2 regions of the Metabacillus schmidteae genome follow, and region 1 is predicted to be linked to the other one. Evidence: riboswitches for the same ligand, from Rfam matches in the RefSeq annotation. Region 1 holds a riboswitch; the other holds the start of a gene.
The links. Region 1 has a riboswitch for FMN ahead of HWV59_RS00600 (ECF transporter S component). Riboswitches for the same ligand answer to the same signal wherever they lie in the genome.
Positions count from the first base shown of each region.

Region 1 (16,578 bases):
AGCGAAGAATTGAAGAACTGGGTGGGAAATGTTTACTTTGCCCCGGAGATTTATCACGGGAACAATCATCCTATGAAGTTGTCAAATCAGCCATTCGAACGTTCGGCCGATTAGATGTTGTTGTCAATAACCATGCTGTACAGTATGTTCAAAAAAGCATTTTAGATATATCAGCAGAGCAACTGGAAAAAACGTTCAAAACAAATATATTTGCCTTTTTCTATATGGTCAAAGCAAGCCTGCCTTATTTAGAAAAGGGAAGCTCAATTATTAACACAACATCTGTCACTGCATATGAAGGAAACAAAACATTGATTGATTATTCTGCGACAAAAGGAGCCATCACAACGTTTACAAGATCTTTGTCACTGTCTCTTGTGGATAAACAGATAAGGGTGAATGGGATAGCACCAGGTCCAATATGGACTCCATTAATTCCCTCGAGCTTTTCAGCGGAAAATGTCGCAACATTTGGTTTAGACTCCAAAATGAAACGACCTGGACAGCCATTCGAGCTTGCACCTGCATATGTGTATCTTGCATCAGATGATTCACGTTATGTAACAGGTCAGGTTTTGCATGTAAATGGAGGTCAATTCAGAACGTCGTAACCGCAACTTAGGAACTATAAAATAACCCTGTGAATAACTTGTGTATAGTGGATAAAAGTCCTATATATATTGTGGCGAACGAATGTACCCACACAAAATGTGGATAGTAAATGTGGATATGTTGATAACTTTTGTGGATAAGTTGTTGTTAACTAGGTAATAGGCTGTTAATATCTAAATTTTTACGATATAAAAGTGGAAAACTGTAAGCAATATCAACATTTTCTAAATGAAAGCGCAGTTATCCACATGTGAAAAATAAAATTTAAAATAAGGGACCGTTTACAAAGACGGTCCCTTTATCTTTGCTTAGGAATTTATAAAATTCCTGAACTGTGGCTGATCAAGGCGCTTGCGCTTTTGTTCATTGTATGAACCGTTTCTTTTTGACAAATCATAACTAGTACTTAATTTTAAAGGACGTGTCATGATGACTGAAAAAACAAATACATATGAATGTATCATCGTTGGAGCAGGAATTGCGGGCTTGCAGGCAGCGATTCAATTAGGAAGATATATGCATAAAGTAATGGTGATTGATTCTGAAGATGGAAGATCAAACTTATGCAGAGGCTACCACAATATATTGGGATGGCCGGATGGAGTAAGCGGTGAAACTCTTAGAGATCTAGGTAAAAAACAAGCAGCACAATATGGAATTGAATTTATAAAGGACTATGTTATCGAAGCAAAAAAGAGTAATGAAAGAATATCAGTGAAAACTGAATCCGGTAAAACATATGAATCCACAACGCTTCTGTTATCCACAGGAATTAAAGATCGAATTCCGGAGATAAAAAATATTATCCCATGTTTAGGTGTTTCTATCTATGTATGTCCAGATTGTGATGGCTATGAGGTAAGAAATCAGCATGTTCTTCTGTTAGGATCCGGAAAAACAGGTGCAAGTTTGGCGTTAACCTTAACATATTGGACAGAAAAGATTACATTCATCAATCATGATGGAGAAGTGGAGCAGTCATTATTAGAGAAGTTAAAGCAAAAGAACATAGATGTTATTCATGAAGAGATTGAGGCAATTGTTACTGAAAATGAATCTGACTTTAAAGGGGTAACATTAAAAAATGGACAAACCATTCAGGGTGATAAAGGATTTATTGGATTTGGCGGCAATGCCGTTCATTCTGAGCTTGCAAAGCAACTAGGTGTAGAAAGACTTGAAAACAAGCATGTTCTTGTAGATCCTCGAACAAAGGAAACAAATATAACAAATGTGTGGGCAGCAGGAGATCTTATTGCCCATTCAGAGCAGGTGACCATCGCAATGGCAGACGGATGTCAGGCGGCCATATGGATTCATAAACGGTTACTGAAAAATAATCAGTGACGTGAAATCTCTGTTTTCCTTCTTCATGATGTTTTGTATCATAGAGTGAGTAGGAATCAAAAAGGGAGAGGTTGGATTTGCGAAAAGAAATTGAGGATTTGTACGATGAAGTGTATGAAAAACTGGCTGAGTATCATCAAACGTCTTTTGAGTACACACAAAAGCTTTCAGATTACCCAATCACCCAACATGAAGAAGTAACAGAAAAGCTGGAAAGAATTGAGTTTGCCTTACAAGCGGCAAAGGATATTTTGGAAAACATCATGACTCCGGGAACAAAGATGACGATTATGCATCAAAAAGGGACCATTCAGATAGATCTAAATAATTGAGAGAACGAACACACGAGTCTATTTTTATACTTTCATAAAGCATGAAATTTTATGGGTAATAGGATAAGAAAAACTATAGCTTTCACATTAGGACTTGGCGATAGGCCAAGTTTTTCTAATAAAAAAGGGACAATTTATACCAAGTGATTATCTAGGAATAAAATGCAAATCTCTTTTAAAAAATGAAGTTTTCTGTATAATTAAGACATAAACAAAATAATGATCTATCTTCGGGGCAGGGTGAAATTCCCGATCGGCGGTAATAAGAGATTTTCTTTAAGCCCGCGAGCCTTTTAGGCAGGATTTGGTGCAATTCCAAAGCCGACAGTATAGTCTGGATGGGAGAAGATGGAGGTTCAGCTAACGTTCAAAAAATGACTTGATGAACGTTTATTTAGGATGCCTTCGTAAACTCCCTCATACATTTGTGAGGGAGTTTTTTATACGTTATCAACATAAGGTATCTTACTTTGCGAACACCTCTTCCAAACGCGATGGATCAATGGAGGAGAGATACAAATGATTAGAACAGAAAAATTTAGTGTAAGAACAATGGCATCAGTTGCAATGCTTAGCAGTATATCGTATTTATTAATGCTTTTAGTTTTTCCGTTACCACTATTTCCCACCTTTTTATTCATTGATTTTAGTGACATTCCTGCGCTACTTGCAACTGTTATGTTTGGTCCATTGGCAGGTGTCTTAGTCGTTTTAATTAAAAATATTATTAATTTCTTAATGATGGGGAGCCCAACTGGAGTGCCTGTTGGTCACATTGCAAACTTCTTAGCAGGAGTTGTCTTTATTTTACCTACGTATTATGTATATAAAAGAATGGAAACAAGAAAAGGGATAATGATTGCCCTGGCGGTTGGAACACTTTCAATGGCGATTGTTATGAGTATATTAAACTATTTATTTATACTTCCGGCATATACCTACTTCATGCAGGCACCTGATATGCGCAATTTAGTTATACCTGCGATATTACCGTTTAACGTAGTAAAAGGTGTCCTAATGTCAACTTTGTTTGTATTGGTATTTGTCCGACTTAAAAGTTGGATGGCGAAATTTGCATAAAAGAAATATGATCGTCCCCAGTGGTTTACTGGGGGTTATTTTTTGCCCAAAAGGTTAATATCAGGGAAAAGGAATAAATTTTGCAAGAGACAACATTTGATTCAAACCTAAACAGTATGTCTCTCTTGCCTAATTTCACCTGGTGATTTCCCAGTGAGTTTGCGTGTAATCTTGTTTAGGTAGTTAGCATTTTTATAACCGACTAATTGCGCGATTTCATCAACCGTGTATTTAGTATGCTGCAAAAGCTCGATGGCCTTTTGCAGTCGGATATTTGTTAAATATTGAATAGGAGTTGTTCCAGTTTCTTCTTTAAATAGTCTAGTGAAATGATACTTTGATAATTTTGAAGCCTCTGCCATTTCTTCAGCTCCAATGTCATCCTGGTAATAGTTTTTAGCGAATAATACGGCGCTTATGACTCCCTCTGACCAATCCTCCATATATTTATCAACTGTTTTTAATGATAAAGACAATTCCATTAGAAATTGATAGGCGATGCTTGATCCGTGATAGGCATTTGTTATTTTTTTCTCGATAGAATCATCGTAAATTTGCTTAAGAAACTTAATGAGTGTTGATTCCGGGTGAAATCGGATAACCTGGTTGTCTGATTTCTTTACATGCTCCCAGCAGCGTCTTGCTTCATTTCCGTATAGGGTTAAATAGAGAAATTCCCATTTCGATGAATGTTCTGGTAAATAATAATGATAATTGCTGGGGCTGCTGACAATAAATGCATGACCTGCTTTTAATTGATGTACCTTACCATCAATATTGATTTCACCATGTCCAGATAACGTATATTGAAAGATGTATTTATCTTGATCCTTTCTCTCCGTTCCGCTCCAAGAGTAAATGGATGAAGCTTGCTCATCCCAACCAACAGACCAAATTTGAGCAACACTGTTCACATGTGGCTCATTAAAACGAAAGACAATGGCTCCTTTTTTCTTTTCCATAGCAAAAAAATCCCCCTTTCTTACCCTTTTTATCTAAACTGAGCAAAAAAAGACTTATGTATTAATCAGAATAGTGTTTGATATAGTTAAAATCCTTGTATATAAAAGCTTATTCTAAGCAAAAAAGTGCTAATTAATAAAATAATTTTACCATTGTTCAATGAAAAATTGAAACTTACAATAAAGATAACGCTATCACAAACCAAAAATGCGAGATGAAGGGTGATTTTCAATGATAGATCAATTACTAGACCAGTTTAAACAAATATTCAAAACAGATCAGTCTGTTCGCACATTTTTTGCGCCGGGCAGAGTGAATTTAATAGGTGAACATACAGATTATAATGGCGGTCATGTGTTTCCATGTGCTTTAACATTTGGAACATACGCATTGGTAGCACCAAGAAATGACAAGTCTATCCGTCTGTATTCAGTAAATTTCCCTGATAAAGGAATTATTGAATTATCAACTCAAGATCAACTTGCGCTTGAAAAAGAACATGACTGGGCCAATTATCCTAAAGGAGTCATAAAAGAGTTCGCAGATCGAGGTGTTCAGGTAGAAACAGGATTGGATGTTTTATTCTACGGAAATATTCCAAATGGTGCGGGTTTATCTTCTTCAGCATCTATTGAACTTGTAACAGCAGTTGCTTTACAATCAATATTGGAAACAACGTTTAGTCGTGTTGATCTTGTTAAAATGAGTCAGCATGCAGAAAATGAGTTTATTGGGGTAAGCTGTGGCATTATGGATCAATTTGCCATAGGAATGGGAAGAGAAGACAATGCAATTCTGTTAAATTGTCAAACACTTGACTATCAATATAGCCCCATAGTCCTTGAGGATGCATCTCTTGTCATTGCAAACACAAATAAACGCAGAGCACTTGCGGACTCAAAGTACAATGAAAGGCGCTCTGAATGTGAACGTGCTCTTTCACAAATACAAACTCAAATTTCGATTCAATCTCTTGGCGACCTTACACCGGAGCAATTCGAAAGTCATCGTCACCTAATCAAAAATGAACTTGATCAAAAACGTGCAAAGCATGCTGTTTATGAAAATGCACGAACGATTCAAGCAGTTGAAAAACTGCAGCAAGGTGATATTAAAAGCTTCGGTCAGCTAATGTGTGATTCTCATACATCGTTAAGAGATGATTATGAGGTAACTGGTTTTGAATTAGACACATTAGTAGAAGCAGCTCTTAGCCAAGATGGTGTAATTGGCTCAAGAATGACAGGTGCAGGCTTTGGAGGATGTACAGTATCAATTGTAAAAAATGATAAAATCGAAGAATTTATTCGAGAAGTAGGCAAGCGTTATAACGAAAAAACAGGGTTAGAGGCTGATTTTTACGTAGCGAATGTTGGCGATGGAGCAAAAGAAATAAAAATGAATTAAGTGGAGGATGAAAAGATGGCAGTATTAGTATGTGGTGGAGCAGGATATATTGGGAGTCACACGGTGTCTGAGCTACTAGATCGTAATGAAGAGGTAGTGGTGGTTGATAATCTTCAAAAGGGACATCTTCCAGCTGTTTTAGAAGGAGCAAAACTTTACAACGGTGACTTACGTGATGAAGCTTTTCTAAAAAGCGTTTTTCAAGAAAATGAGATAGAAGCGGTCATTCACTTTGCTGCTGATTCATTAGTTGGTGAGAGTGTTGAAAAACCACTGCAATACTATGAAAATAATGTGTACGGAACAATGTGCCTTTTAAAGGTCATGACAGAATTTAATGTGAAGAAAATTGTCTTTTCATCAACAGCTGCAACTTATGGTGAAGCAGAAAATATTCCGATCGTTGAAACGGATCCAACTGTTCCGACAAATCCATATGGAGAAACAAAGCTTGCGGTTGAAAAAATGCTAAAGTGGAGTGAACAAGCATACGGGTTAAAATATGTTGTGCTTCGCTATTTCAATGTAGCAGGTGCTCATATGAAAGGAAAACTTGGTGAAGATCATGACCCGGAAACACACTTAATTCCAATCATCTTACAAGTAGCATTAGGAGATCGTGAGAAAATTATGATCTTTGGTGATGACTATAAAACAGAAGACGGTACATGTATAAGAGATTATATCCATGTAACAGACTTAGCCGATGCCCATATTTTGGCGATTGAAAAGCTGCGCAAAGAAAATACAAGTGCTACGTATAATCTCGGCAATGGAAACGGCTTTTCTGTAAAAGAAGTCATTGAAACAGCTCGTAAAGTAACAGGTCATCCAATACCTGCCGAAGTAGCACCACGCCGTGCAGGAGACCCTGCTGTATTAATAGCATCATCCGAAAAAGCCATAAAGGAACTAGGATGGAAGCCTAAATATGCTGATCTTCACACGATGATTGAAAGTGCGTGGAACTGGTTCCAAAAGAATCCTAAAGGCTATCAAAAATAAATTTTTGTTGTTTAAAATACTAAATTTTTTATGAATTTTGGCTAAGCGCTTCGACATCCAGCTTCAGCGCCTAGCCCCTCTAGGGTCTAGCCAATTTAGAATTGAAGGCAAAGAACGCCTTCTATTCTAAATCGTCTTATGCTTGTCGGGGCTGAACAAGGCGCTTACGCTTTTGGTCAAAAGACGAGAGGGTGTATACCGTGTCTATTCATATTGATAAAGAAATAGAACGATTGCTTCAATTTGCTTTAAAAAAGGAAATCATCACAATCTGGGACGTGGATTTAGCTCGAAATAAAATCTTAGAGGTGTTACAGCTTTCTGATACGAAGGCTGTAACAATCGAAGATGAAGAGTTGGAATCTCCTGTATCGATTTTAGAAAATATACTGGATTGGGCAGCAGAAAAAGGTCTTATCAAAGATAACACTGTGACATTCCGTGATTTGCTGGACACGAAAATTATGGGCTGTCTTGTTCCATCACAAGGAGAAATCATACGTCGATTTGATGAGCTTGTTTTTCAGGCTGGACCAAAACAAGCGACAGAATGGTTTTATCATTTCTCACAGGATGTTCATTATATTCGTACAGATCGGATTGCGAAAAATGAAAAATGGCTTGTTGGTACAGAATATGGCGACCTGCAAATGACGATCAATTTGTCAAAGCCTGAAAAAGATCCAGCCGCGATTGCAGCTGCGAGAAACATGCAAAAAAGTGAATATCCTTCTTGTTTATTATGTAAGGAGAATGTGGGATATGCAGGTCGCATAGATCACCCGGCAAGGCAAAATCACCGCATAATCCCTGTTACATTAGATGATGAGCAGTGGTTTCTTCAGTTTTCACCATATGTGTATTACAATGAGCATGCCATTGTTCTTGCCGGTGAGCATAAGCCGATGAAAATTTCTAAGGAAACTTTTAAAAAGTTACTGCATTTTGTTGAGCAGTATCCGCATTATTTCCTAGGATCAAACGCAGATTTACCGATTGTTGGCGGCTCTATTTTAAGCCATGACCATTTCCAGGGAGGACACCATACATTTCCGATGGAGGTTGCAGAAAAAATGCATACATTTTCTGTGAGCAAATATCCATCCATTGATTTCTCGATCGTGAAATGGCCGATGTCTGTCCTGCGTCTTCAAGGAACAAATCAAGCAGACTTAATGGAAGCAGCAGATGATATTTTACAGGAATGGAAGAACTATAGTGACGAAGCTGTAGACATACACGCATTTTCCGGTGAAACTCCACATAACACAATCACACCGATTGCCAGAAGAAGGGGCAAGCTTTTTGAACTTGATTTAGTATTAAGAAACAACCGAACAAATGATGAGCATCCATTAGGAATTTTCCATCCACATCAAGAGGTTCATCATATTAAAAAAGAAAATATCGGTTTAATTGAGGTTATGGGGTTAGCTGTATTACCGGGAAGATTACTAGATGAGCTGAAAAAACTAGCAGCTTTCCTTGTTGAAGCTGATGGCTTAGCTGAGATTGAAAAAGACGAAGAAATTAACAAGCATGTTGAATGGGCCAAACAGGTATATGAAAAACACCCGGATTTAACCGAAAAAAATGTTTATGATGTTCTGTTAAAAGAAGTAGGACATGTTTTTGCAACCATCTTAGAGCATGCAGGTGTATTCAAGCAGGATGAAGCTGGCCGACAAGGGTTTCACCGCTTTGTTCAGCAATTGAAAGCTTCTCTAAAATAAATTTCAATTTACTAGTATAAGATGTATCAAAAGTGTCAATGATGCTAGTAATCCCCCCCTAATTTTTATATATGTATGTGGCCTCCTTACTTGTAAGGAGGTATTTTTTTATTAAACAAAGGGACAGCTATAAACTGTCCCTATCATCATTAATGAGCCACAATGACAACTCTACCTTCATCAAGCTCTCTCTCTAATTCGTTTGCTTTTTCTTGGGAAACCCCTAGTGATGTCATTCTTTCTCTCAGTTCATCTCCTCGAGAGCGAAAGACATTAGCCACTTTATCAAAGACTCCTTCTTCTTTTAACCCGATATGACGAGTGTCTGTGTTTTCTGTTAAGTGTTTTGAACGGTCAGAATCATGTGCAAATAAATAGATGTGATCTTTTTGACATCCTTCACCTTCAAGTCTCTCGATAATCTCTGTAGCTTGTACACCATTTTCTACAACATATGTTTTCAAGTTCATCATCTCCTTTGCATTGTTACTAAACATGTACCCCGTGTTTATATAAATAAAACATGTTGGGAAAATAAGTTATAGATTAAAAAGACGTTTTACCTATAAAGGCAGTAAGCTGTTTGTTAAAATAAAAGAATATGAATGAACAGGTGATTAAGATGAAAATATCCATTGTGATTGTTACACATAATCGACTGGACGAATTAGCCGAGCTTCTTGAATCGATTTCCCTCCAAACTGAGGCACCATATGAGATCATTATTGTGAATGATGGTGGAGAGAACATTGAAGAAGTTATTACTCTTTATACAGAGCTGCCGATCAAAGCAATTGAACTGCAAGAAAATGTCAAGCATGTTCGAGCCAGAAATATGGGAGTTAGTCTAGTAACGGGAGATTATATTATGCTTTGTGATGATGATGATTTACTCTCTGCAAACCATGTGGAATATGCAAAAGAAGCACTACGTGGGGCAGACTTTGTTTACTTTGACGCGGAAATTGTGACGTTTGACAAACAGGGGAAAACCCGTATTCCTATTAAAAGACGAACGTTTGCCTATCACTATGATGAGCAAGGAATGAGGAAGTTTTCGACCTATGTTCCATCAGGAAGCGTGTATAAGAAGGAATTGCATGACAGAATCGGAATGTTTGATCCAACTATGCATAACTATTGGGATTGGGATTTTATTTTAAGAGCTGCACAGGTTTGTCAGGTGAAAAGAGTACCAGTTGCCAGTGTGATATATGCATTTGCAGAGAGTGGGACAAACCAATCTGCAAGCCTAAATGATAAACGGAAAAGTTATTTGGATAAATTATGCGAAAAACATCAATTAGGATCTCTGCCACAGAAAAATTTCTTTGTTTTGTTGGAAGAGCCGGAAATGAAGGAGCGCGAAGCAAAAACAACGATTGTATGGGATGGTCAACCAATCCATACTCGTTATTGTATACGAGGGGAAACATAAGATGAATGTTAAAATTGAACAAAGCTGGAACAACTTATTAAGTGAGCAATTTCAAAAGGACTATTATAAAAAACTAATAGAGTTTTTAGATGAAGAATATAAGCAACACACAATTTTTCCAAAGCCTGACGATATTTTTCGGGCTTTAAATGAAACACCATATGGAGATGTGAAGGTTGTCATCATCGGTCAAGATCCATATCATGGAGAAGGGCAGGCACAGGGTTTAAGTTTCTCTGTTCAACCAGGGGAAAAGCTGCCTCCTTCCTTGCGAAATATTTTCACAGAGCTTTGTGAGGATATAAAGTGTGACAAGCCTGAAAATGGCTCATTAGTAGATTGGGCAAAGCAAGGTGTTCTGCTTTTAAACACAGTGTTAACAGTAAGAGAAGGTGAGCCTAATTCCCATAAAGGAAAAGGATGGGAACTCTTAACGGATGAAATCATACACGTACTAAATAATCATGAAAAGCCAATTGTCTTTATCTTATGGGGCAAGCATGCACAAGCCAAAAAACAGTTGATTACCTCACAAAAGCATTTGATTATTGAGTCGGCCCATCCAAGTCCATTTTCAGCAAGAAAAGGATTCTTTGGTAGTAGACCTTTTTCAAAGTCAAATGAATTTTTAAAGAAGCACGGGTTAGGTGAAATTGATTGGACCTTAAAAAATAAGGGAGAATGAATGATGAAAGAAACGACAATAAATTGTGTAAAGTGCAAGCATTTTTATGTGACATGGGATACAAGATTTCCAAATGGCTGCAGGGCATACGGGTTTAAATCTGCCGGCAGGCCGGCCATCATGGTAAAAAGATCATCGGGAATGGCCTGCTTAAAATATGAACAGAAGCCATTGAAGGCATAATGGAGGAATAAACGTGGATATACCAATATCAAAGCTTCTTTCTAAAATGGAAAGTGAAATAATAAAAGCGAAAAACAGTCAATCAGAAAAGGAAAGAAGAGAGCGAATTGTCGTCATTCAGTCGCTATGTGAATTAATTTTAGACGAGAAATCACCACAGGTACAACCTTTACCATCCTCTTCTCCAAGCTCAATTAATCCTGCTGAGCTTCAAAAAATGATGGGAAATATGGCAACGGTTGTTAAAAATCCAGCAAATTCCGGTTCACTTAAGGAAGAAGACGCAAACGGGGACTCTTTATTTGATTTCTAATTCCAGTATATGTTAAATCACTCCAAAGAAATCCATCATATTCTAATCTAATCGGGACACAATGATAATTAAATATCAAAGTGGAGGTTAGAGAAATGGTATATGATGAATTTTTAAATGGAGGAATCGGAATTGGGAGATTTACGATGGGAGCTTATGATGATTTCTCTTCAACAAAGCTTTCCCAAGATCGATATGATGTCTATGTAAATCAGGATTATGTTGGTCAGAAGTACTTATTAACAGCACAGGAATCCGTTTCTGATATTGATGATTTCCTGAGAAATGAAGGAATCTCTGATTTTCAATCAGTAGTAGATGGAGACCATTATCATATTAAAGCGTTAGGAAATGAACATAAAGTGGCAGATGTACTGAAGGTATATTTGCAAAATCGATAAGGGGCCGTAAAGGCTCTTTTTCATTTTGATAAAAACTCCATTATTTAGTCAAGATTTAAAGTTGAAATTATATGATAGTAGGGTAAGATGAAGGGGGAGGTGTGTTCTGATGAAGCTTTTTCTTATTCTAGGTGTAATTAATGGGTTTTTAGCAGTAGCGCTAGGAGCTTTTGGTGCCCATGGATTAGAAGGAAAGATTCCTGAAAAATACTTAAAAACATGGCAAACAGGTGTGCAATATCAAATGTTTCATGCCGGAGGCCTTTTTATCGTTGCTTTTTTAGTTGATAAGTTTACTAATATTGGCGCAGTCACAACAGCAGGATGGTTATTCTTAGCAGGTATTGTTTTATTCTCAGGAAGTCTCTATGTGCTTAGTGTGACACAAATTAGTATTTTAGGTGCCATTACTCCACTTGGCGGCTTAGCGTTTTTAGGTGGCTGGCTATTGATTGGGTATGCAGCCATTCGTTATTTATAATAGATATACATAAGTCTAAAAGCCGATCTGAGAGGATCGGCTTTTAAGCTGTTACCATTACCTCGGTGGGGCAGTAGCAAGTGCAAATTGTGGATCATAATTAAGCTCTTCATCAAATGTTACATAATCTAAATACACCATTAATAATAAATAACGCATACCTGTTTGAGGGTCGCTTAAGATTAGATGATCTCTTCCTGCTGCTTCAACCACACCTTTGAAAATTTTCGCATTCCATTCACGATTGCCTTCAAATGTCATATAAACAGTCGCCACTTTACCTCGATTTAAGCGCAAAATATTTTCAACATAAGACTGTTCCAACGGGAGCATACCAGGAATGTTTTGTGCCACTCCTTGCTGTTGTTGCTGCGGTAAAATTTGTGGTGGTTGAACACCATTTTGACCATATTGTCCATATTGTCCATATTGACTAGGATAGGCATATGTAGGATAAGGTTGTTGGTAGCCTACTCCTTGTTGCATGCCTTGCATTGGAAATCCAAAAGGTTGCTGTTGGGTTTGATTCATTGCCAAAATGACCCCTCCTTCAAATATTCATAAAACATCAGGACTGTTTGAGAAATACCAGTAATAGAAAAGAAGCAAGATGATGCCATGTGACAAAGACATTTCCTTAATCAATCTTTGCTCATTCATACGTATGTATAAGAAAAACAACTTATGACTTATCCATAAAAAAATAAATAAAGGAGAAGAAACATGTCTTATGTTTCCTTAGAAGAAATCTCAAAAGAAACCCTTCAAGTAGCGAGAGAAATTGTTAATTCTAATAAAAGATATAATATGCTTGAAAACGGACGAGAAGAACGCACTTTAAGAGAAATGGAAGAAGAATTTCTAAATCCAATGACGAAAAGCTTTTTAGTCAAGATAAACAATGAATATGTTGGTGTTCTTGATTATTTACCTGAGAACCCTAGGGATCGCTATCCATGGCTTGGATTGCTTATGATTCATCATAATCATCAAGGAAAAGGATATGGTAAAAATGCCTATGCTCTTTTTGAACATGAAGCAAGAAAAGCCGGAATGCAAATTGTTCGTTTAGCGGTACTAACAGAGAATCGTTCGGCGAAAGTATTTTGGGAGTCGCAAGGCTATAGACGGTATGAAACAAAGCCATATAAAGAGGGAAAGAAAGTAGACTGTTATGAAAAGGTGATTAAAGAAAAAACAGACCCAGAATGACATACACATTTTGAGTCTGTTTGTGGTTGATTTATTAGTTAATTTCAAAGAAGTTTTGAAGCTTTGATGAATCGAGAAGGTTTCCAACAAAGAAAGAACCAAACTCTCCATATCTAGCACTTACTTCATCAAATCTCATTTCATACACAAGCTTTTTAAACTGAAGAACATCATCAGAGAATAGGGTAACTCCCCACTCATAATCGTCAAAACCGACAGAGCCTGTAATGATTTGTTTAACTTTTCCAGCATAAGAACGACCAATTAGACCATGACTTCTCATCATATTACGACGCTCTTCCATTGTAAGCATGTACCAGTTATCATTGCCTTGGCGACGCTTGTCCATTGGATAGAAGCAGGAGTATTTAGATTGTGGAAGCTTTGGATAAAGTCTGGCGCGAACATGTGGGTTTTGATAAGGATCCTCGTTGCTTTCACCAGCCAGGTAGTTGCTAAGCTCAACAACAGATACATATGAATATGTTGGGATCGTAAACTCAGCCAGCTTTGTTTTATTAAATTCAAGCTCGATTTCATTAAGCTCTTCCATTGTCGGACGCAAGATCATCATCATGAAATCTGCTTTTTGACCAACAATTGAATACAGCGCATGACTACCCTGTTCAGCATTCTCCGTGACAGTCCATTTTTCAAGTAAGCCTAAAAATTCATGAACCGCTGCTTGTCTCTCATCACTTGATAAAAGTTTCCAAGAAGACCAGTCAATGGAACGGAAATCATGCAGACAATACCAACCATCTAATGTTTGTGCTGCTTCACTCATTTATATTCACTCCTAAACATGTTAATCGTTATGTACACACTTTTACTATATCATAGTTTGTCCGATAACCCATGTGAATAAAACTTGAACTTCATTCATGACCTAAGAGAGTAAAAAAACAAATCTGTGAGAAACTGAAAAAGGATAAAAAATTAAAGTAAAAAAAAGTTAGAGTTTTTTGAAATTAAAGAAATTGGGTATGTAAGCGTTATAGCGTAATAGAACAGTTTGAAAACAGAAATAAGTGGAGTATCCTAGATGAGGAAGCATTTTTTTATACTTTAAGAAAGATTAATTATATTAAAGGATTAAAGTATAAGAAAAACTAAGGCTTTCGCCATTTGGCGATAAGCCAAGTTTTTCTAACATAATCAAGGAGGTTTTTTTGTGTCAGATTTATTTGCAACGTTAAAAGAAAAAGTGAGCGGTCAACAAATTAAAATTGTTTTTCCGGAAGGATTAGATGAACGTATTCTAACAGCTGTAAACCGTTTATCAGGTGAAGGCATTCTTCAACCGATCTTAATTGGAAGTCAACAGGAAATTACAAACAAAGCAACTGAACTAAATTTAACATTAGACGGTGTAGACATCTATGATCCGCAAAACTACCCTGAAATGGACGAGCTTGTTGCTGCATTTGTTGAAAGACGAAAAGGAAAAGCAACGGAAGAGGATGCACGCAAAATCCTACTAGACGAAAACTACTTCGGAACAATGCTTGTACACCTTGGGAAAGCTCATGGACTTGTAAGTGGTGCTGCACATTCTACTGCTGATACTGTTCGCCCGGCTCTTCAAATCATTAAAACAAAAGAAGGCATTAAAAAGACTTCAGGTGTATTCATCATGGTTCGTGGTGAAGAGAAGTATGTATTCGCTGATTGTGCGATCAACATTGCACCAGATAGCCAAGATCTTGCCGAAATTGCGCTTGCAAGTGCGCAAACAGCTCGTATGTTTGACATTGATCCACGTGTTGCGATGCTAAGTTTCTCAACAAAGGGTTCTGCAAAATCTCCTGAAACAGAGAAAGTGGCAAATGCAGTGGAAATCGCAAAAGAATTAGATTCAAGCGTAGTTCTAGACGGTGAATTCCAATTCGACGCTGCCTTCGTACCATCTGTTGCAGAGAAAAAAGCTCCAGATTCAGTTATCAAAGGTGACGCAAACGTATTTGTTTTCCCAAGCCTTGAAGCTGGAAACATCGGCTACAAAATTGCTCAACGCTTAGGTAACTTTGAAGCTGTTGGACCAATCCTACAAGGATTAAACAAACCGGTAAATGACCTATCACGCGGATGTAATGCAGAAGATGTTTATAAATTAGCATTGATTACAGCTGCGCAGGCATAATTTTATAATGGTTAAAATGGAACTGGCTGAGTTAGTCAGTTCTTTTTGTATCTAAAAATGTTTAACTTTCCTAATGGATTAAAATTTTTTTAAAAGGTTATTTCACAAGGATTGTTACTTATAATTCTATTTTAACTCTATAGTGAAATGGCGCGGAAGTCACTCGACTCCTGCGGGAAGTGAGGAAAGGGCGAGACCCCGCAAGCAAAGCTGAGGAGGCTCGGCTTCCTCCCCGGCGCATGGAGTGACTGCAGCGCAATGAAACGGACAAATTTAAATCCAACATATTTTACTAGAATACCCCATTTCTATGGCGGAAAGTGTTTACCTACCAATTCCAAGAGGTAATTTAATAATTAATAAGAGGAAGGTCAAAACAACATATAGAATAGTATCTAAGAGATACATAAAAAGACATGAGGTGAAAGCATGGAAACAAAACCAATGTACATTAACGGCCAATGGCATCAAACAGAAACAACGATTGATGTGGAAAACCCTGCGACAAACGAAGTTATTGCCAAAAGTGCCTATGGCGGAAAAAAAGAAGCAGCAATGGCCGTTGAGGCTGCATATGACGCATTTTCAAGCTGGTCAAAGCTTATTGCCGGTGAGCGTGCAAACTACTTAAAAAAGTGGCATCAATTAATTGATCAGCATAAAGAAGAAATCGCAAACATCATGACAAAAGAACAAGGAAAGCCTCTTAAGGAAGCACTTGGAGAGGTTCAATATGCTAATAGTTTTATTGAATGGTATGCAGAAGAAGGTAAACGTATATATGGTGAGAGCATACCGAGCTCTCATCCGAATAAAAGATTGTTTGTGACGAAGCAGCCGGTAGGTGTTATGGCAGCCATTACGCCATGGAATTTCCCTGCTGCGATGATTACAAGAAAAGTAGCTCCTGCGTTAGCGGCTGGCTGTACAGCTGTCATAAAACCTGCAGAACAAACGCCATTAACAGCAATTCGACTCGTTGAACTTGCACATGAGGCAGGAATTCCAAAGGGTGTGCTCAATCTAGTTATCGGAGATGCACAGCAAATTGGTGAAGTTTGGCTAAAAGATGAACGCGTCAGAAAAATCTCCTTTACTGGTTCAACAGAGGTTGGAAAACTCTTAATGAGAGGAGCCGCTGAAACGGTTAAGAAAATCTCCTTAGAACTGGGCGGTCATGCCCCGCTAATTGTATTAGAAGATGCTGATCTCGATCAGGCTGTTGAAGGTGTCATAAGCTCTA
Region 1 is NZ_CAESCH010000001.1:111,923-128,500, reverse strand. It holds gene HWV59_RS00615 (SDR family oxidoreductase) at 1-611, shown strand, start outside; gene HWV59_RS00610 (NAD(P)/FAD-dependent oxidoreductase) at 1,042-1,959, shown strand; gene HWV59_RS00605 (hypothetical protein) at 2,037-2,291, shown strand; FMN riboswitch at 2,514-2,645, shown strand; gene HWV59_RS00600 (ECF transporter S component) at 2,811-3,371, shown strand; gene HWV59_RS00595 (AraC family transcriptional regulator) at 3,479-4,333, opposite strand; gene HWV59_RS00590 (galactokinase) at 4,566-5,741, shown strand; gene galE (UDP-glucose 4-epimerase GalE) at 5,757-6,746, shown strand; gene galT (UDP-glucose--hexose-1-phosphate uridylyltransferase) at 6,953-8,479, shown strand; gene HWV59_RS00575 (general stress protein) at 8,629-8,952, opposite strand; gene HWV59_RS00570 (glycosyltransferase family 2 protein) at 9,102-9,917, shown strand; gene HWV59_RS00565 (uracil-DNA glycosylase) at 9,919-10,602, shown strand; gene HWV59_RS00560 (uracil-DNA glycosylase) at 10,606-10,785, shown strand; gene HWV59_RS00555 (YwdI family protein) at 10,799-11,098, shown strand; gene HWV59_RS00550 (hypothetical protein) at 11,194-11,499, shown strand; gene HWV59_RS00545 (DUF423 domain-containing protein) at 11,609-11,980, shown strand; gene gerQ (spore coat protein GerQ) at 12,038-12,475, opposite strand; gene HWV59_RS00535 (GNAT family N-acetyltransferase) at 12,704-13,192, shown strand; gene hemQ (hydrogen peroxide-dependent heme synthase) at 13,227-13,979, opposite strand; gene pta (phosphate acetyltransferase) at 14,367-15,335, shown strand; gene HWV59_RS00520 (NAD-dependent succinate-semialdehyde dehydrogenase) at 15,780-16,578, shown strand, end outside.

Region 2 (16,578 bases), 3.6 Mb from region 1:
TTTCAAAGAAAAGATCAGCTTCTTCTTGTTCAAATTCATTATCAGCTTTTTCCGGAAGTGGCGGAAGTTCTTTTATCGATTTAAGCCCAAAATATTCCAGAAATTCCTTGGTTGTTCCATACAATATTGCACGGCCTGTTCCCTCGGCCCTTCCAACTTCTTTAATAAGTATTTTTGATACAAGTGTTTGAATCGGTCTTTCTGTTTTCACACCGCGAATTTCTTCAATTTCTGCTCTTGTAATAGGCTGTTTATATGCAACAATAGCTAATGTTTCCAATGCAGCCTGTGAAAGTGAGCCACTCCCAGGTGATTCAACTAATTTCTTTAAATATGCTGCATGCTCTTTTTTTGTTGTCAGTTGATATTGACCGGCAACCTCTACTAGCTCAATTCCCCTGTCATTCTGTTTATAATTTTCCGCTAGCTCTTTCATAATAGCAACGACTTCCTGCTCTTCAACCTCTAAAACCATTATTAATTGTTTAAGGGAAAGACCCTCGTCACCTGAGGCAAATAATAATGCTTCTACGATTGAATTCCACTCAATCACACCTAAGGTCATCTAAGATTCACTCCCCATAACATAAATATCTGAAAAATTGTTTTCTTGCTCAATAACTATTGAACGTGTTTTCATTAGCTCTAATATGGCTAAAAAAGTCACAACTAAGTGCTCTTTAATATTAGAAGGAAACAAATCATGAAATTTCCTCCTGCCTGGTCTTGACTTTAAGTCAGCTAATATTTCTTCCATTCTTTTTTCAATTGGAATTTCTTGACGCGCTATTTTGGTTTGTACCGGCTTTTGAATTTTCTTTCTCCGCAACATTTTCTGAAAAGCGCCTAACATATCATAAATGGTAACATTTAAGGAATCTATTTGTGTTGTTGATTCTGTTACAAATTCACTTAAATCACTTGGTGCCTTAGTATAAACGTGAGAACGATCTTCTTCAAGTGTCCTAAGGTCATCTGCCGCTTCTTTAAATCTACGGTACTCAATTAACCGTCTCATTAACTCATCACGTGGATCTTCCTCAGGTTCTTCTCCATATTCGTCTTCAAATAAGTCTTCTTCTTGTTTCGGGAGCAACATTCTACTTTTTATTGACAGTAATGTCGCTGCCATAACTAAATATTCAGAAGCAATATCAAGATGAAGCTCTTGCATTGTATGAATATATAGCATATATTGCTCTGTTATTTCTGAGACAGGAATATCGTATATATCAATTTCTAATCGGTTTATTAAATGAAGTAATAAATCTAAAGGTCCTTCAAAAGCGTCTATTTTTACATGATATTGCAAATTCTATCCCACCAATCTTACTACTTGCCACCATATAGTATAGAGTATTTTCTTAACATGTCCAATAATTATTTCTTTGGCAAACACTTTTAAAATACCTAAAAACTTTAAAAGCTGGACTCCTGCCTATACAATTTCAACTTTCACTCATATATTACAAGTGTATAAAAGCTAAACTTGAAGGAGGATTCAAAACATGGGTGATCAAGGTTATAATTACGGTGCAGGGTTTGCGTTAATTGTTGTATTGTTTATCTTATTAATTATCGTTGGTGCTGCTTGGTTATAATTTGATAAAAGAGGTTGCTGGATTCTCAGCAACCTCAAAATTTTTTATTGCTTTTTCAAATTGAGAATGTTGTTTTATGGTACACTGTCATTAAAAATTTATTGAATTGAAGGTGTTATCATACAATGTTTGATCGTGCATATATTGATTACCTCTTGCATTTTCATTGTGATCGAGATTATTTTGAATGCCATGAAGTGCTTGAAGAACACTGGAAAAAGGATGTACTTAAGGATAGAAAGAAATACTGGGTTGGGTTAATTCAAATCGCTGTTGCGCTTTACCATCATAGAAGAGGAAATTTTAGCGGAGCTTTAAAAATGATTTCTAACGCTATAGGTATTATAGAAAGTGAACGAGACCATATCGAAAAGTTAGGTTTACATAGTGATCTGCTAATGAAGTTACTCGTTAAGAGAAAAAATGAAATTCAACATCAACGACCATATACAAGCATCGACCTTCCGATCAAAAATAAAGAATTAATGAAAGAATGCCTTTCAATTTGCAAAAATGAAGGAATAGAATGGGGAGCTGAGAGTAATTTAACAGATAAAGAGCTTATTCATAGACATAAAAGACGGGATAGAACAGACGTCATTGAAGAGCGTTTATTTCAATTAGAAAAAAGAAAAGTGGAAAGGTCTCATAAAAATAACATGGAATCCTAATAGGTAAGGGTCAGTCTTCAATAATTTTTCTAACGCCACCTTAGTAAGATCGATAGGAAGCGTAAATTTATTATGAAGTCTGACCCTTAAATTTTAAAATTACTATTTACAATCTCTACATTTTTTGAAAAATGATTCTGTTTCGTTATTTGGAATAACTGTTTTCTTCTTATAAAGATCTGTAACAGCTTGAACCATTTGTTTACCAATTCCTTGTTGTCGGTGGGAAGGATTAACGGAAATATGTTGAACTTCAACAGTGTTTTCATCTTTAAACACGACACCAATTGCACCAATGATATCTTCGTCTTGCTTCCATAAAAACAATTGCCAATCATCTAATGTTTCATATTGTTTTATTGTTTGTTGTAATTGCTTTAAGTCCTTTTCTGCCGGCATAAAGGAAAGAAGGCCCATCGCAATTTTTTCAAAACTTTTTTTAAAGCGAATTAACATAGATACCCCTCATTAACGAATTAGCTTTCAAAATGAAAGCAAAGTGTTTGAAACCGTACAAAATCAGTTTTTATTAGCCATGCTTTAGCAGGTGTCACTAATTAACTACAGACATAACAAAAGTAAAATACAACTATATATATGATTCAAATTAATCAATTGTTACTCAATCATTATATACAGTTTTTCGACGATTTTAAACACCTTTTTTGGAAAAATTAATCAAGAGCCTTTAATAAGTTACCCATTTCAATTGCAGTAACAGCAGCTTCATAGCCTTTATTACCTGCTTTCGTTCCTGCTCTTTCGACAGCTTGCTCAATCGATTCAGTTGTTAGAACACCGAAAATAACCGGTACACCTGTTGTTAGAGAAGCTTGTGAAACTCCTTTTGCTGCTTCATTACAAACATAATCATAGTGAGTTGTAGCACCACGAATCACAGTACCCAGAGTGATAACCGCATCATATTTTCCTGATTCAGCTAATTTTTTTGAAACTAAAGGTAATTCAAATGCACCTGGAACCCAAGCAACAGTTACATCTGATTCTTCGACGCCATGTCTTTTCAAAGCATCTTCTGCTCCTCCTAATAGCTTAGAAGTAATAAACTCATTAAAACGTGCTACTACAATTGCAACTTTCAATCCACTTCCAATTAAATGTCCTTCAAATGTTTTCATTATTATTCCTCCAACTTTCGATTTAAAAATGTAAGTAATGACCTAGTTTTTCATATTTTGTTCTTAAGTAATTTTCATTTTCTTCTCTTGCAGGCATTTCAATCGGTACTCTATCGACAATTGTTAAGCCATAGCCTTCAAGTCCAGCAATCTTACGCGGATTATTTGTCAAGAGCTTCATTTTTTCAATTCCCAGATCTTTAAGAATCTGAGCACCGATGCCATAATCTCTTAAATCAGGAGCAAATCCTAATTTTTCATTTGCTACAACGGTATCATACCCTTGTTCCTGAAGCTTATAAGCCCTCATCTTATTTAGTAGACCTATCCCTCTACCCTCTTGCCTCATGTAGAGTAAAACCCCTTTTCCTTCTTTCTCAATTTGAGAAAGTGCAGCATGTAATTGGGGGCCACAGTCACATCTGTAAGATCCAAATACATCTCCTGTAAGACATTCAGAATGGACTCTTACTAATATCTCTTCTTCAGGGCTAATATCGCCTTTCACAAATGCAACATGTTCTTTTTGATCTAAAACATTAGAATAGCCTATAGCTCTAAAAGAACCAAATTCAGTTGGCAGCTCAATTTCAACTTCTTTCTTAACCAACTTTTCTCTCTGATTACGATATTTAATTAAATCCTTAATCGTAATAATTTTCAAGTCAAGCTCTTTAGCAAGGACTAATAAGTCAGGCACTCTTGCCATCGTACCATCTTCTTTAATAATCTCACAAATGACTCCACCAGGCTTTGCACCACATAGACGGGACAAATCTACTGCTGCTTCAGTGTGACCAGCTCTACGGAGAACTCCACCTTCTTTTGCAATTAATGGAAATGTATGTCCTGGTCTCTTGAAATCTGCGGGCTTTGAATCTTCCGATAAAAGTGCTTTTACAGTATCGGCACGTTCAAATGCACTAATTCCTGTTGAATTTGTTTTATGGTCAACACTAACGGTGAAAGCCGTTCCATGTGGATCGGTATTTTGAGAGACCATAGGAGAAAGATCCAATTTAGCTGCCTGATTTTCTGTTATTGGAACACATACAAGCCCTCTACCATGCTTTATCATGAAATTAATTACTTCAGGAGTCACTCTATCAGCCAGGGAAACAAAATCTCCTTCATTTTCACGGTCCTCGTCATCTACAACAATGACTACTTTACCATCTCTCAAATCTGTAATTGCCTCTTCGATTGTATTGAACATGATATAACTCCCTTCATATATGTTACATTGGCTAACAACCTGCTAGTCAGCTGTTGTTTATTGTCTATCCTTAGACAAAGCCATTTTCTTCTAAAAATGATTTACTTAATGAAGAGCCTTTTGTGTTATCTTGTTGAGAAACAAATTTTTTTATATATTTCCCAACCATATCACATTCGATGTTCACAATATCACCAACACCCTTTGTTCCTAAAATGGTTTCACCTAAAGTATGAGGAATAATAGAAATGACTACTTTTTCTTTCTCTAACCCAAAAATCGTCAGGCTTATTCCATCTACTGTAATAGAACCTTTATGGATCAAGGTACTAGTTAATTCTTCAGGCACTTGTATTTCATAATAAACTGCATTAGACACTTGCTGTTTTTTCACGATCTTTCCAATACCGTCAACATGTCCAGAAACAAAGTGACCGCCGAATCTTCCGTTCGCTGCCATTGCTCTCTCCAAGTTTACTGTTGACCCTTTTTTTAAAAGGGATAAAGATGTGCTTCTAACCGTTTCAGGCATTACATCAACTGAGAAAGAAGCAGCCGAGAATTGTGTGACTGTTAAGCATACTCCATTTACTGAAATACTGTCCCCTAAAGCTACATCTTTAAGTATATGTTTTGCTCCTATTGTGAAAACGATCGCTTCTTTTGAGCTTTGTACACTTTGAACTGTGCCAATTTCTTCAATGATCCCTGTAAACACACGATTTCCTCCTTCCTTTTATACATGTCATATTTACGTTTACATTGCATTGCATATATTATGCAATGCAAAAAAAGCCCACTGTCAAAGAGACTAGGGGCTTGGAAATTGTCAGAAATTGATATTTGAGTATGTCAAATAAGAGTATTAAATGTCTATTTTTTTCACAGACTTTAATACACCGCAAAAAATTCACGCAATTCTTCTCCCATCCAGACTTTCACTGTCGGCCCTAGAATCTCACTAGATCCACCGTAACAATTAATGTTTACGGGTCACGGACTTAGAAGAGTCACTCCCCTTCATCACCGCCGGTAGGGAATTCCACCCTGCCCCGAAGAATGTAAAACGAAATATGAAATTATAAATTATATTTTATCCATATAACGAGCATGTTGCAATCTTTATGTTTCATTTTTAGAAATTAAAAGGTAAATTTATTGTTAAACTTTCCTGGCAATGAAAAAGAACTGCCCATATACTAGACAGTTCTAAAATTTTTTAGATTTTATTCTTCAAAAACCTTTACTTCTTTCATTACATCATTTGGTTTAATTTTATAAACAGCTTCTAGATTATCCACTACTTTACCAAAAACAGTATGAACCCCGTTTAAATGAGGTTGTGGCTCGTGAACGATAAAGAATTGGCTGCCGCCTGTATCTTTCCCTGCATGTGCCATTGAAAGGGATCCTGCTTCATGCTTGTGTGGATTACCTTGTGTTTCACACTTAATCGTATAGCCAGGTCCTCCAGTTCCAGTTCCATGCGGACAACCACCTTGTGCTACAAACCCAGGGATAACACGGTGAAATGTTAAGCCATTATAAAATCCTTCATTAGCAAGCTTTTCAAAGTTAGCAACTGTTCCTGGTGCTTCATTTTGGTAAAGCTCCATTGTCATTACATCGCCATTTTCCATTGTAATTTGTGCTTTTTTCATATGTATGAAACCTCCAATATGTTTTGTACGTCTAATAGACATGAATACCTACCTATTCTACTATACTCAAGGGAGGAATACCAAATAGATCGTTAATAAATAATATTAAGAAATTCTTAATTTCCATGTTGAATGTATTGACATTTTATAAAAAGCTCTATAATAGATGAGGAGAGCCAGTCATTGTTTGAATAAGGAGGCATTATTTTGAAGAAATATATAGTTAGTTTCATCGCTTTACTTTTATTTGCTTTTCCATCCTTAACATACGCAGATGCAGTAGTGGGGGATATGATTATTACGCTTGGAGAAAATTTAACAGAAGAACAAAAACAAACGATTCTTAATGAAATGAATGCAACTGCAGATGATCAAATCATCACAGTTTCTAATGAGGAAGAACATCAATATTTAGGTGATTATATTCCAAAAGCAACAATCGGAACGAAGGCTATATCGTCAACAAGTATTACAATTGAAAAAGCTGGTTCAGGTCTTGAAGTTAAAACAAAGAATATCAACTGGGTAACGGATGAAATGTATTTAAATGCCCTCATGACAGCAGGTGTTAAAGATGCGTCCATTTATGTTACCGCACCTTTTGAAGTTTCAGGTACTGCTGCCTTAACAGGTTTAATCAAGGCTTATGAGATTTCTTCTGAAGAAGCTATACCGGAAGATGTAAAACAGGTTGCGAATGAAGAACTTGTCACAACAGCAAAATTGGGTGATGAGGTTGGAGCGGAAAATGCATCAGCTTTAATGGCAAAAATCAAGGATGACATTGCCAAAAATGGTATTCCTGAGACCGATGCGGAATTACGTACAATGATTGAAAATGCAGCAAATGATTTAGGTATTACACTTTCAGAAGAAGATATCAATAGTTTAATTGATTTGTTTAATAAGATGAAGGATATAAATATCGATTGGAATCAGGTTGGTGATCAGCTCGATCAGGCAAGGGATAAAATCTCAAATTTTCTGAATTCTGAGGAAGGCCAAACTTTTCTACAGCAAGTAAAAGAATTCTTTATAGCATTATGGAATGCGATTATTTCTATCTTTACAAATAATGAGCAATCCGCATAATAAAAAACAAGAGCGTGTGTATTTTTAACACCGCTCTTGTTTTTTTATTATTTATTAATTACTTTCGATTGAAAGGGAAGATCATTCACAATCAAATCTTCAAAACTCTCTCTTTTCACTACAAGTTGCGCTTCGCCATTTTCAACAAAAACAACTGCCGGTCTTGGGATTCTGTTATAATTATTAGCCATTGAATAGCCATAAGCACCTGTACAGAATACGGCCAAAATATCATTTGGCTTAACCTCTGGTAATGGCAGGTCCCAAATTAACATATCTCCACTTTCACAGCATTTTCCTGCGACTGAAACCGGGACATCATGCTTTTCTAATGCGCGATTTGCTAATACTGCTTCATATTTGGCTTGATATAAAGCTGGACGAATATTATCACTCATTCCCCCATCAATTGCAATATACTCCCTAATATTTGGAACAGATTTTGTTGATCCGGTTGTATATAATGTTGTTCCTGCATCTCCTACTAGGGAGCGACCTGGCTCAATCCAAATTTCGGGCATTTCAATGCCCATTTCATTTACTTGTGTTTTAACTGCTTCAACAATTTTTTCGACATAATAAGTAGCTGGAAGCGGCTCATCTTCTGCTGTGTAGCGAATTCCAAATCCTCCACCCAGATTAACAACTTCCGGGATAAATGAGAATTGACTTTGCCATTCCTTGATTTTATCAAATACTCTTTCTGCTGCAAGAACAAATCCGGCAGTATCAAATATTTGAGAACCAATATGGCAGTGAATTCCAAGCAAATGAATATGACTTGATTTTAACACTGCTTCAATAGCCTTCTCAATTTGTCCATTTAACAAACCAAATCCAAATTTTGAATCTTCTTGGCCTGTAGTAATATAATCATGAGTATGTGCTTCAACACCAGGTGTAACACGTAGCAAAACTGCTACTTTTTGTTCAGATGCTTTTGTTAGTTCTTCTAACATTTCAATTTCATAGAAGTTATCTACAACAATACACCCTACCTGATGGTCTAAAGCCATTTTAAGTTCTGATTTGCTTTTATTGTTTCCATGTAAATGGATTCTTGATGCAGGAAATCCGGAAGCAATTGCAGTATACAATTCACCACCAGAGACAACATCCAATGAAAGTCCTTCCTCATTAATCAGCTGAAACATGGCAATCGATGAAAATGCTTTACTTGCATAAGCAACTTGTGCTTTTACGCCCATTTTTTCAAATGCTTCTTTAAAGCTTCGAGCGCGTTCTCTTATTAACGCTACATCGTAAATATAAAGAGGTGTACCATATTCTTTCGCTAATTGAATGGTATCCACTCCGCCTATTTCTAAATGTCCTTTTTCATTTATATTGCTAGTACCATGTAAGAACAAAATGTATCCCCTCTTTCTACAACTAGGCTTTTACGTTTTCTTATCTTGAAAACCAATCAATAGAAGATTAATTAACAAGGAAAAAGACAGTTAACACCAGCTGGTTATTAACTGTCTGTTATGAAAATTCTGCATGAAATTAAACATACAATATCATAAAAGAGGGGTTCTTTCAATGTCACTTTACCCTAATTCGGTTGTTTTTTTACATTTTGAGGATGGACAATACTTGGTCTTAGCTTTGCGCCCGGCACAGAAGTCCTAACAATGATTTGCCATAAGGCCTTTGCATTAAATGGTAGAAATGGCCACAGATAAGGAGTGTTCAAAGATCTTATTCTTACAAGCAAGATGATAAAAACTGTACATCCAATCACAAATCCCTCTAATTTGAAAGCTGCAACTGCAACTAACAATAATAACCTTGATATCTTATTCGCAACACTTAATTCATAGCTTGGTGTTGCAAATGTTCCGATTGCTGCAACCGCTACATATAAGATTACCTCCGGAACAAACAATCCAACGTCAATCGCAATTTGACCAATCAACGCTGCTGCGATTAGACCCATCGCAGTAGAAAGAGATGTCGGCGTATGTATCGCAGCCATTCTTAAAAACTCTATCCCAAAATCAGCTAAAAATATTTGGATAACAATAGGGATATTTTTCTCTTCATTAGGACCAATAAAAGCAATATTTTCTGGTAAAAGTGACGGCTCTAAACAAAATAAAAACCATAATGGTAAAAGAAAAATTGATGCAATAATTCCCAAAAATCGGACCCAACGTAAAAACGTACCAACAGCAGGAGCTTGACGATATTCTTCTGCATGCTGAACATGATGAAAAAATGTTGTAGGAGTGATAATGACACTAGGTGATGTATCAACTATAATCAATACATGACCTTCTAACAAGTGATTTGCTGCAACATCCGGTCTTTCTGTATACCTAACCAGAGGATAAGGATTGTAGCCCTGTCGAACTAAGAATTCTTCAACCGTTTTATCTGCCATCGTTATTCCATCAACTTTAATTGTGTCAAGTTCTTTTTTTATGGTTTTAATTAGTCCGGGATCAGCCACATCTTTAATGTAAGCAAGACAAACATCTGTTTTTGAACGTTCACCAATTTTCATCATTTCATATCGCAAACGCTCATCTCTAATTCTTCTTCGAATTAAGCCTGTGTTAACGATAATATTCTCAACAAAACCATCTCTTGCTCCACGAACAATCTTCTCTGTATCCGGCTCTTGAGGTTGTCGACCGGGATAACTTCTCACATCAACAACAAGTCCATAGTCAGAGCCTTCCATAAGAAATACAATTAATCCCGAAAGAACCTGGTCCACCACTTCATCCAGCGTTTTTATTTTTTGGACGGATTGGTTAACAATTCTATTTTCTAAAATTTCTTTAAATTTTATATGATTTACTTCACTATCGTTAATTAATGTTACATTCTTTAATATTTGCGTAATATAATTCGTATCACATAGACCGTTTAAATAATACATATTGACTTGAAAGTCTAATAAGGATAATTTCCTGACACCTAAATCAAAGCTCGTATTTAAACCAACATGTTCGGTAAAAAACCTTTCGCTTTCTGCTAAGTTTCCCGTGATTGGGTACTGTTTAGCTTCCTTCTCTGTTGACAATCGGAACCGCTCCTTTCTAGTATCAATTCAACAGCTTTTAATGTGATTGGCGATCCATTCTTCACACTATCTTTTCTTGCCATTTTTCCAATATCTCCAATTCCAACAATAATCGGAACCTTTAACTGATCTAAACAATACACCGTATCACCGCTTATTCTTCCAAGTTCAATGTCTTTTAGTCCGCTTTTATCTACACCGTATTCAGTTAATTCACCAAATCGGTCAATACTAACATCAACTCTCGTCCACTCTGTCTGATGTGTTTTAGATGCTACTGCAATTACTCCAAGCACCTCTACTTTGGGGTGTTCAGCGACGTATTTCAAAGCCACTTCTCCAGCCCCTTCTCCTAATAATCCACAATCGTCAAACATGACAAAGACAGGGTCATTTTTTGCCTGAAGAATTAGCTCAACTATTTGGGGTCCACTTAATATAGTAGGATTCCCTTGGGTTTGTGAAATGGCTCTTCCCCCTATTTGGGCTGCCACATATTCAACTGTTCTTGCAGCATATTCATCTCCATCAGTTACAATAATGACCCTCACTTTTTCTGCCAATGTGACCTATCCTTTCGGTTTAAAGATAAGTGCCATAATGAATGCAAACAAAATTGCTGCTGAAATACCTGCTGACGTTAGTTCAAATATACCAATACCTATGCCAATAAAGCCATGCTCCTTAGCTTGTTCCATTGCCCCATGCAGGAGAGAGTGTCCAAAACTTGTGATAGGTACGGTTGCTCCAGCTCCAGCAAACTTTATTAAATTATCATATATACCAAACCCATCCAGTATGGCCCCTGATACAACAAAAGAACTCATAACATGTGCCGGTGTTAATTTAAAAACATCTAATAGGATTTGTCCGATTACACAAATCGCTCCTCCGACAACAAAAGCTAACAAATATTCCATTAGCCAATCACTCCTCCATTTGCTCTTTCGAAAACAACTCCATGTGCAATCGTTGGTATTGATTCTTTTTGCTGAATCATTGTTGGACTAAGTAGTGCACCGGTTGCTACAACTAATACTCGTCTTAAATTACCAGCCCTGAGCTCGTTAAATATATGTCCATATGTTACGACAGCTGAACAACCACAACCACTGCCACCGGCAAATACTTTTTGATCTGGACGAAAAACCATTAAGCCACAATCATTATGCTTGTCATGTACATCATAGCCTTCCTCTTTCAGCAACTCTTTTACAATTGGACTACCAACTCCTGAGAGATCTCCTGTTAGAAAAAGATCATAATCCTCTGGAGTTCTGTTTAAATCCTTAAGATGCTGTGCAATTGTATCTGCTGCAGCAGGTGCCATTGCTGAACCCATATCGAAAGGATCCTTAATCCCTAAGTCTGCGACTTTCCCGATTGTCGCAGCTGTGATTTTAATATCACTAACTTCTTTATTAATTAAAACAGCCCCTGAGCCCGTTACTGTATAGGTTGCAGTATCAGGCTTTTGGCCCCCGTATTCTGTTGGATAACGGAACTGCCTTTCTGCTGTTGCATTGTGACTACTTGTTGCTGCAATTACTTGATTAGCAAAGCCACCATCAACTAATGCGGAACCAAGTGCTACAGTTTCCATAGATGTTGAACAAGCTCCAAACATACAAAGAAAAGGAAGACTGAGATGTCTTGCTACATAATTAGCCGTTACGTTTTGGTTCAGTAAATCTCCTGCTAAAAATAAATCTATATCATCTATTGTTTTATTTCCTTTGGTAAGACATTGCTCAACTGCCTGCTCCATTAATCTTCGTTCTGCTAGCTCCCAGTTGTCTTCACCACAATGAAGTTCTTTATGTTTAACGTCAAAATATTGCCCCAGTGGTCCATCCGCTTCCTTTGGTCCGACAGCTGTTCCACTTGAATGAACAAATAAAGGATTCTCAAATTGCCATGTTTGCTTTCCTGTTAGTTTCAATATTTCCACCCCACCTTAAAATGCTAGTCCATAAAAATAGCGAATCATTCCGACTATATAGGCTGCCACAACACCAAAAACAATGACACTTCCTGCCAACTTAAACATATTGGTTGCAACTCCCAACACAATACCTTCACTTCTATGTTCTATTGCAGCACTTGTCATCGAATTAGCAAACCCTGTTACAGGTACCGCAGATCCCGCTCCTGCAAACTGTCCAAGCTTATCATAAATACCAATTCCCGTTAGTAAAGCAGATATTAGAATCAACGTGGCAACAGTCGGATTTCCTGCATCTTTTTCTGAAAAGTTGAAAACATTCATATAAAAATTCTGAATGGCCTGACCACATAAACAAATAAATCCACCAATCAGAAACGCCTTTAGGCAATTAATAAAATATGGTGGTTTCGGCTGATAATCTTTTATTTTATTCTTATAATCTTCTTTCATTTTGGCCATATATAAGACCCTCCTTATTGATTTACAAAATACATCCAATGAAATAATGAACCGACAATTTTCCCAAATACAATAGCCATTAACAAAACAACAATCTTTTCTCCAAGCCCAACCCTCTTAGCTAAAATAGGGAAAACATTTAAAACTTCGGTTAGTGCTGCAGCTAACATTCCTATAAATATTCCACATAATAGACCAATCGGGACTAACCAAAGCTCTGATTGAAACAGCATACTATTTCTTAAGCTGACCCATCCTACCAAAACAGCGCCTAATATAATAGCCCCTTCATATACATGAATAAACTGATAGGTTTTTGTTAGCTGTGTTAGTCTTGGAATAATTCCTAGAACAGCTAAAAATGCAACAAAACCAGAACCTACAACAAGCCCCCCGGATAATCCAATAATGATAAGAATTATGCTATTTACTATCATGATCATTATTTGCGTTTAAATTTTCTTTATTTTCATTCATCGCTACATATTGATCTAAATCAAGTTGATAGTTAAAAATCTCTACCTCTAAGGGACTTGGTTCTTCGTTAATTCTCTTTTTAAATAAGTGATTAAAAAACAATATCATTCCTAATCCCAATCCTATTGAATAAGGAATTTGCAGAATTAGCGGCTGAGCATTTTCTTTTCCTGTTACAATTTTGTATATACGTTGATGAACAGCCTGCATACTAACATCCTCGTGGAAATTCATAATCGCCAATCCGGCTCCAATAAAGAGTAATAACCAGACAATGCAAAATAATAAAGGAGATAGCTTCTTTTTTTTGTACATGATTTCGACAATTGTTTGGTTTGACCCTAAAGCTTGAACATCGATTTGATTGTCATACTTGTGTATTTCCTTTATGACATGCATAACATCGATGACCACCATATTTTTATCACTTAACTGGACTTCATGAATCACGATGTTCTTTAGCTTTCCCGTCAATTCCTTATTGCCTACGATGAGTGCAATTCTTTCAATTGTAATAACATCGTTAGGATGTACTTGAATTCGGTGACGAAGTCTAATATATACCGTCTTATCCATCAAGGTTCACTTCCTAATGAATGTAATAGATGATACTTTCTTTGTCTTTATATTAGATCTTTAACAAATAAAACATTTGATTGTATAAGTAGTATGCATTGCCTTAATTTTAATCATGCAGTCCTGTAATAAAGTCCAACAATTACCATTGGATTGTTGAGGAAGAAAATAAAAAAAGAGGAAGAATATTCATTATCCTCCTGATTAAACGGAGTAATAATCAATAATTCTTCCTCTTATATTTGATTCATCTTTTCTTTCATTTGCTGTAGTATCTTTTTCTCAAGCCTTGAAACTTGTACTTGAGATATTCCCAGTCGATCCGCTACCTCTGACTGAGTTTGATCTTTATAATATCGCAGGAACACAATGAGTCTCTCCCGCTCGTCTAAGTCGCGGATGGCGTCCTTTAATACAATTTTATCAAACCACTTTGTTTCCGTATTATCCGCAATTTGATCAAGCAATGTAATGGGATCTCCATCATTTTCATAAACAGTTTCATGGATAGATGAAGGTGCTCTGACAGCTTCCTGTGCAAGTACAACATCTTCAGGAGCAATATCAAGATAGGAGGCTATTTCTGCAACTGTTGGTACTTTTCCCATTGTCTTTGATAATTCATCTCTGGCGCGTCTGATTTTATTTCCAAGTTCCTTTAAGGAACGGCTCACTTTCACCGTACCATCATCGCGAATAAAACGTTGAATTTCACCAATAATCATTGGTACAGCATAGGTTGAAAATCTAACGTCATAAGATAAATCAAATTTATCAACAGATTTCAGTAATCCAATACTACCTATTTGAAATAAATCATCAGGTTCATATCCACGATTTAAAAAACGTTGGACAACAGACCAAACTAACCTCATGTTTTTTTGGATAATTAAATCTCGTGCTTCTTGGTCACCTTCTTGACTACGACGAATTAATTCCTTAACCTCATGGTCCTTTAACTGTGTATTTGATTGATCTTTCTTGACCTCCACATCCATAGCAAGTCTCCCTTTAATTGCATAAAGCTTTACTTTTCGATAAATGTTTTACCAATTTGACAGTTGTTCCTGTTGATTCAGATGACTCTACAGTAATTTCATCCATGAAGTTCTCCATGATCGTAAAGCCCATTCCAGATCTCTCCAGTTCTGGTTTTGTCGTATATAGAGGCTGTCTTGCCTCTTCTACATCAACAATTCCTATCCCTTCATCACGGATCGTTAATTGGACAATTCCATCCTCTAGCGCAACAGAGATATAAACAATTCCATTAGGATCATTATCATATCCATGGATAATGGCATTCGTAACAGCTTCCGACACCACTGTTTTAATCTCAGTTAATTCATCCATTGTGGGATCCAATTGGGTAATAAATGCTGCTACCGTTACCCTTGCAAATGATTCATTTTGGCTTAGCGCAGAAAACTGAAGGTTCATTTCGTTTTTCATGATGCCACCCCCAAAGTCTGGAGCGCTTTGAGCTCATCTTCTTCTAATCGAATAATTTTAAACAAACCTGACATATCAAATAAACGTTTTACTGCTGGAGAAATTGCACATACGACCATTTCCCCGCCAGTTGCTTTTATTTGCTTATATCTTCCTAAAATGACACCCAATCCTGAACTATCCATAAACGATAAATTCCCAAGATTCAACACAATGTGCTGGATTTGATTTGCAGCTAAAGTATCTGTCACCTTTGTACGTAATTCTTCTGCTGCATGATGATCAAGCTCACCTGAGAGTCTTATACACAGCACAGATTCTTTTACATCAAGTTCAATCGCTAGACTCAAGGTTTTACCCCTCCTTAAATTCTGGATAAAGAGTCAATTCTTGATTGAACATTGATTTTCCTGCTCAATGACAAAACTAGTGGCATTTCGTCAACATTAGCCAGCCTTTGTAAAGTCGCCCATCACTCTCTTAAACATCGTCCACCAACTCGCTTCATCAATGTCCTTTTCAGCAACAAGCTTACTCTCAGCAATTACTTTGCCTTCTTTCTTTAATTGGAGAGTGCCAAGTTCATCTCCTTTTTTCACGGGAGCTTTAATATCATTTTTCATTAAAATCTCTTGTGTCACATCATCAACTTTTTCACCCTTTTTCGTAAGAACAGAAATAGGCTCTGAAGTCATAAGATTTACTTCTTTTTCGCTACCTTTGCTTACTTTCAATTGCGATAACACGTGATCCTTTTTGAATAATGGATGTGTTTGATATTGACTAAATGCAAAGTCTAGCATTTTTGTAACTTGTGCATTACGATCTTTAGGAGTATCTGCACCGAACACTACTGCGATAACACGCATATTGTCCTTTTTAGCTGTTGCTGTTAAACAGTATTTTGCTTCATTTGTAAACCCTGTTTTTACTCCATCTACTCCTGGATAAAACTTAACGAGACGATTCGTGTTGACAAGCCAGAATTTTTTATCTGTTCCCTCACGTAAATAATCTTCGTATTTGCCTGTAAAATTTGTGATTTTTTCGAATTTTAATAATTCTTTTGCCATTAAAGCCATATCATGTGCAGAACTATAATGATCTGGTTCAGGTAAACCAGTGGGATTTTTAAAATGTGTATTTTTCAAATCCAATTCTTCTACCTTTTTATTCATCATATTGACGAATTCTTCAGCAGATCCAGCAATTTTTTCAGCCATTGCAACAGAAGCATCATTACCAGATC
Region 2 is NZ_CAESCH010000001.1:3,740,655-3,757,232, forward strand. It holds gene scpB (SMC-Scp complex subunit ScpB) at 1-565, opposite strand, end outside; gene HWV59_RS18240 (segregation/condensation protein A) at 566-1,312, opposite strand; gene HWV59_RS18245 (YjcZ family sporulation protein) at 1,509-1,601, shown strand; gene HWV59_RS18250 (DUF309 domain-containing protein) at 1,727-2,272, shown strand; gene HWV59_RS18255 (GNAT family N-acetyltransferase) at 2,375-2,728, opposite strand; gene ribH (6,7-dimethyl-8-ribityllumazine synthase) at 2,947-3,411, opposite strand; gene HWV59_RS18265 (bifunctional 3,4-dihydroxy-2-butanone-4-phosphate synthase/GTP cyclohydrolase II) at 3,434-4,627, opposite strand; gene ribE (riboflavin synthase) at 4,698-5,345, opposite strand; FMN riboswitch at 5,542-5,691, opposite strand; gene HWV59_RS18275 (peptidylprolyl isomerase) at 5,854-6,288, opposite strand; gene HWV59_RS18280 (DUF1002 domain-containing protein) at 6,496-7,380, shown strand; gene lysA (diaminopimelate decarboxylase) at 7,428-8,750, opposite strand; gene HWV59_RS18290 (spore germination protein) at 8,939-10,417, opposite strand; gene HWV59_RS18295 (stage V sporulation protein AE) at 10,369-10,980, opposite strand; gene spoVAE (stage V sporulation protein AE) at 10,987-11,337, opposite strand; gene spoVAD (stage V sporulation protein AD) at 11,337-12,359, opposite strand; gene spoVAC (stage V sporulation protein AC) at 12,375-12,824, opposite strand; gene HWV59_RS18315 (stage V sporulation protein AB) at 12,839-13,261, opposite strand; gene HWV59_RS18320 (stage V sporulation protein AA) at 13,248-13,877, opposite strand; gene sigF (RNA polymerase sporulation sigma factor SigF) at 14,114-14,875, opposite strand; gene spoIIAB (anti-sigma F factor) at 14,889-15,329, opposite strand; gene spoIIAA (anti-sigma F factor antagonist) at 15,326-15,679, opposite strand; gene HWV59_RS18340 (D-alanyl-D-alanine carboxypeptidase family protein) at 15,776-16,578, opposite strand, start outside.
Region 2: another riboswitch for FMN. It lies ahead of ribE (riboflavin synthase); the one in region 1 lies ahead of HWV59_RS00600 (ECF transporter S component).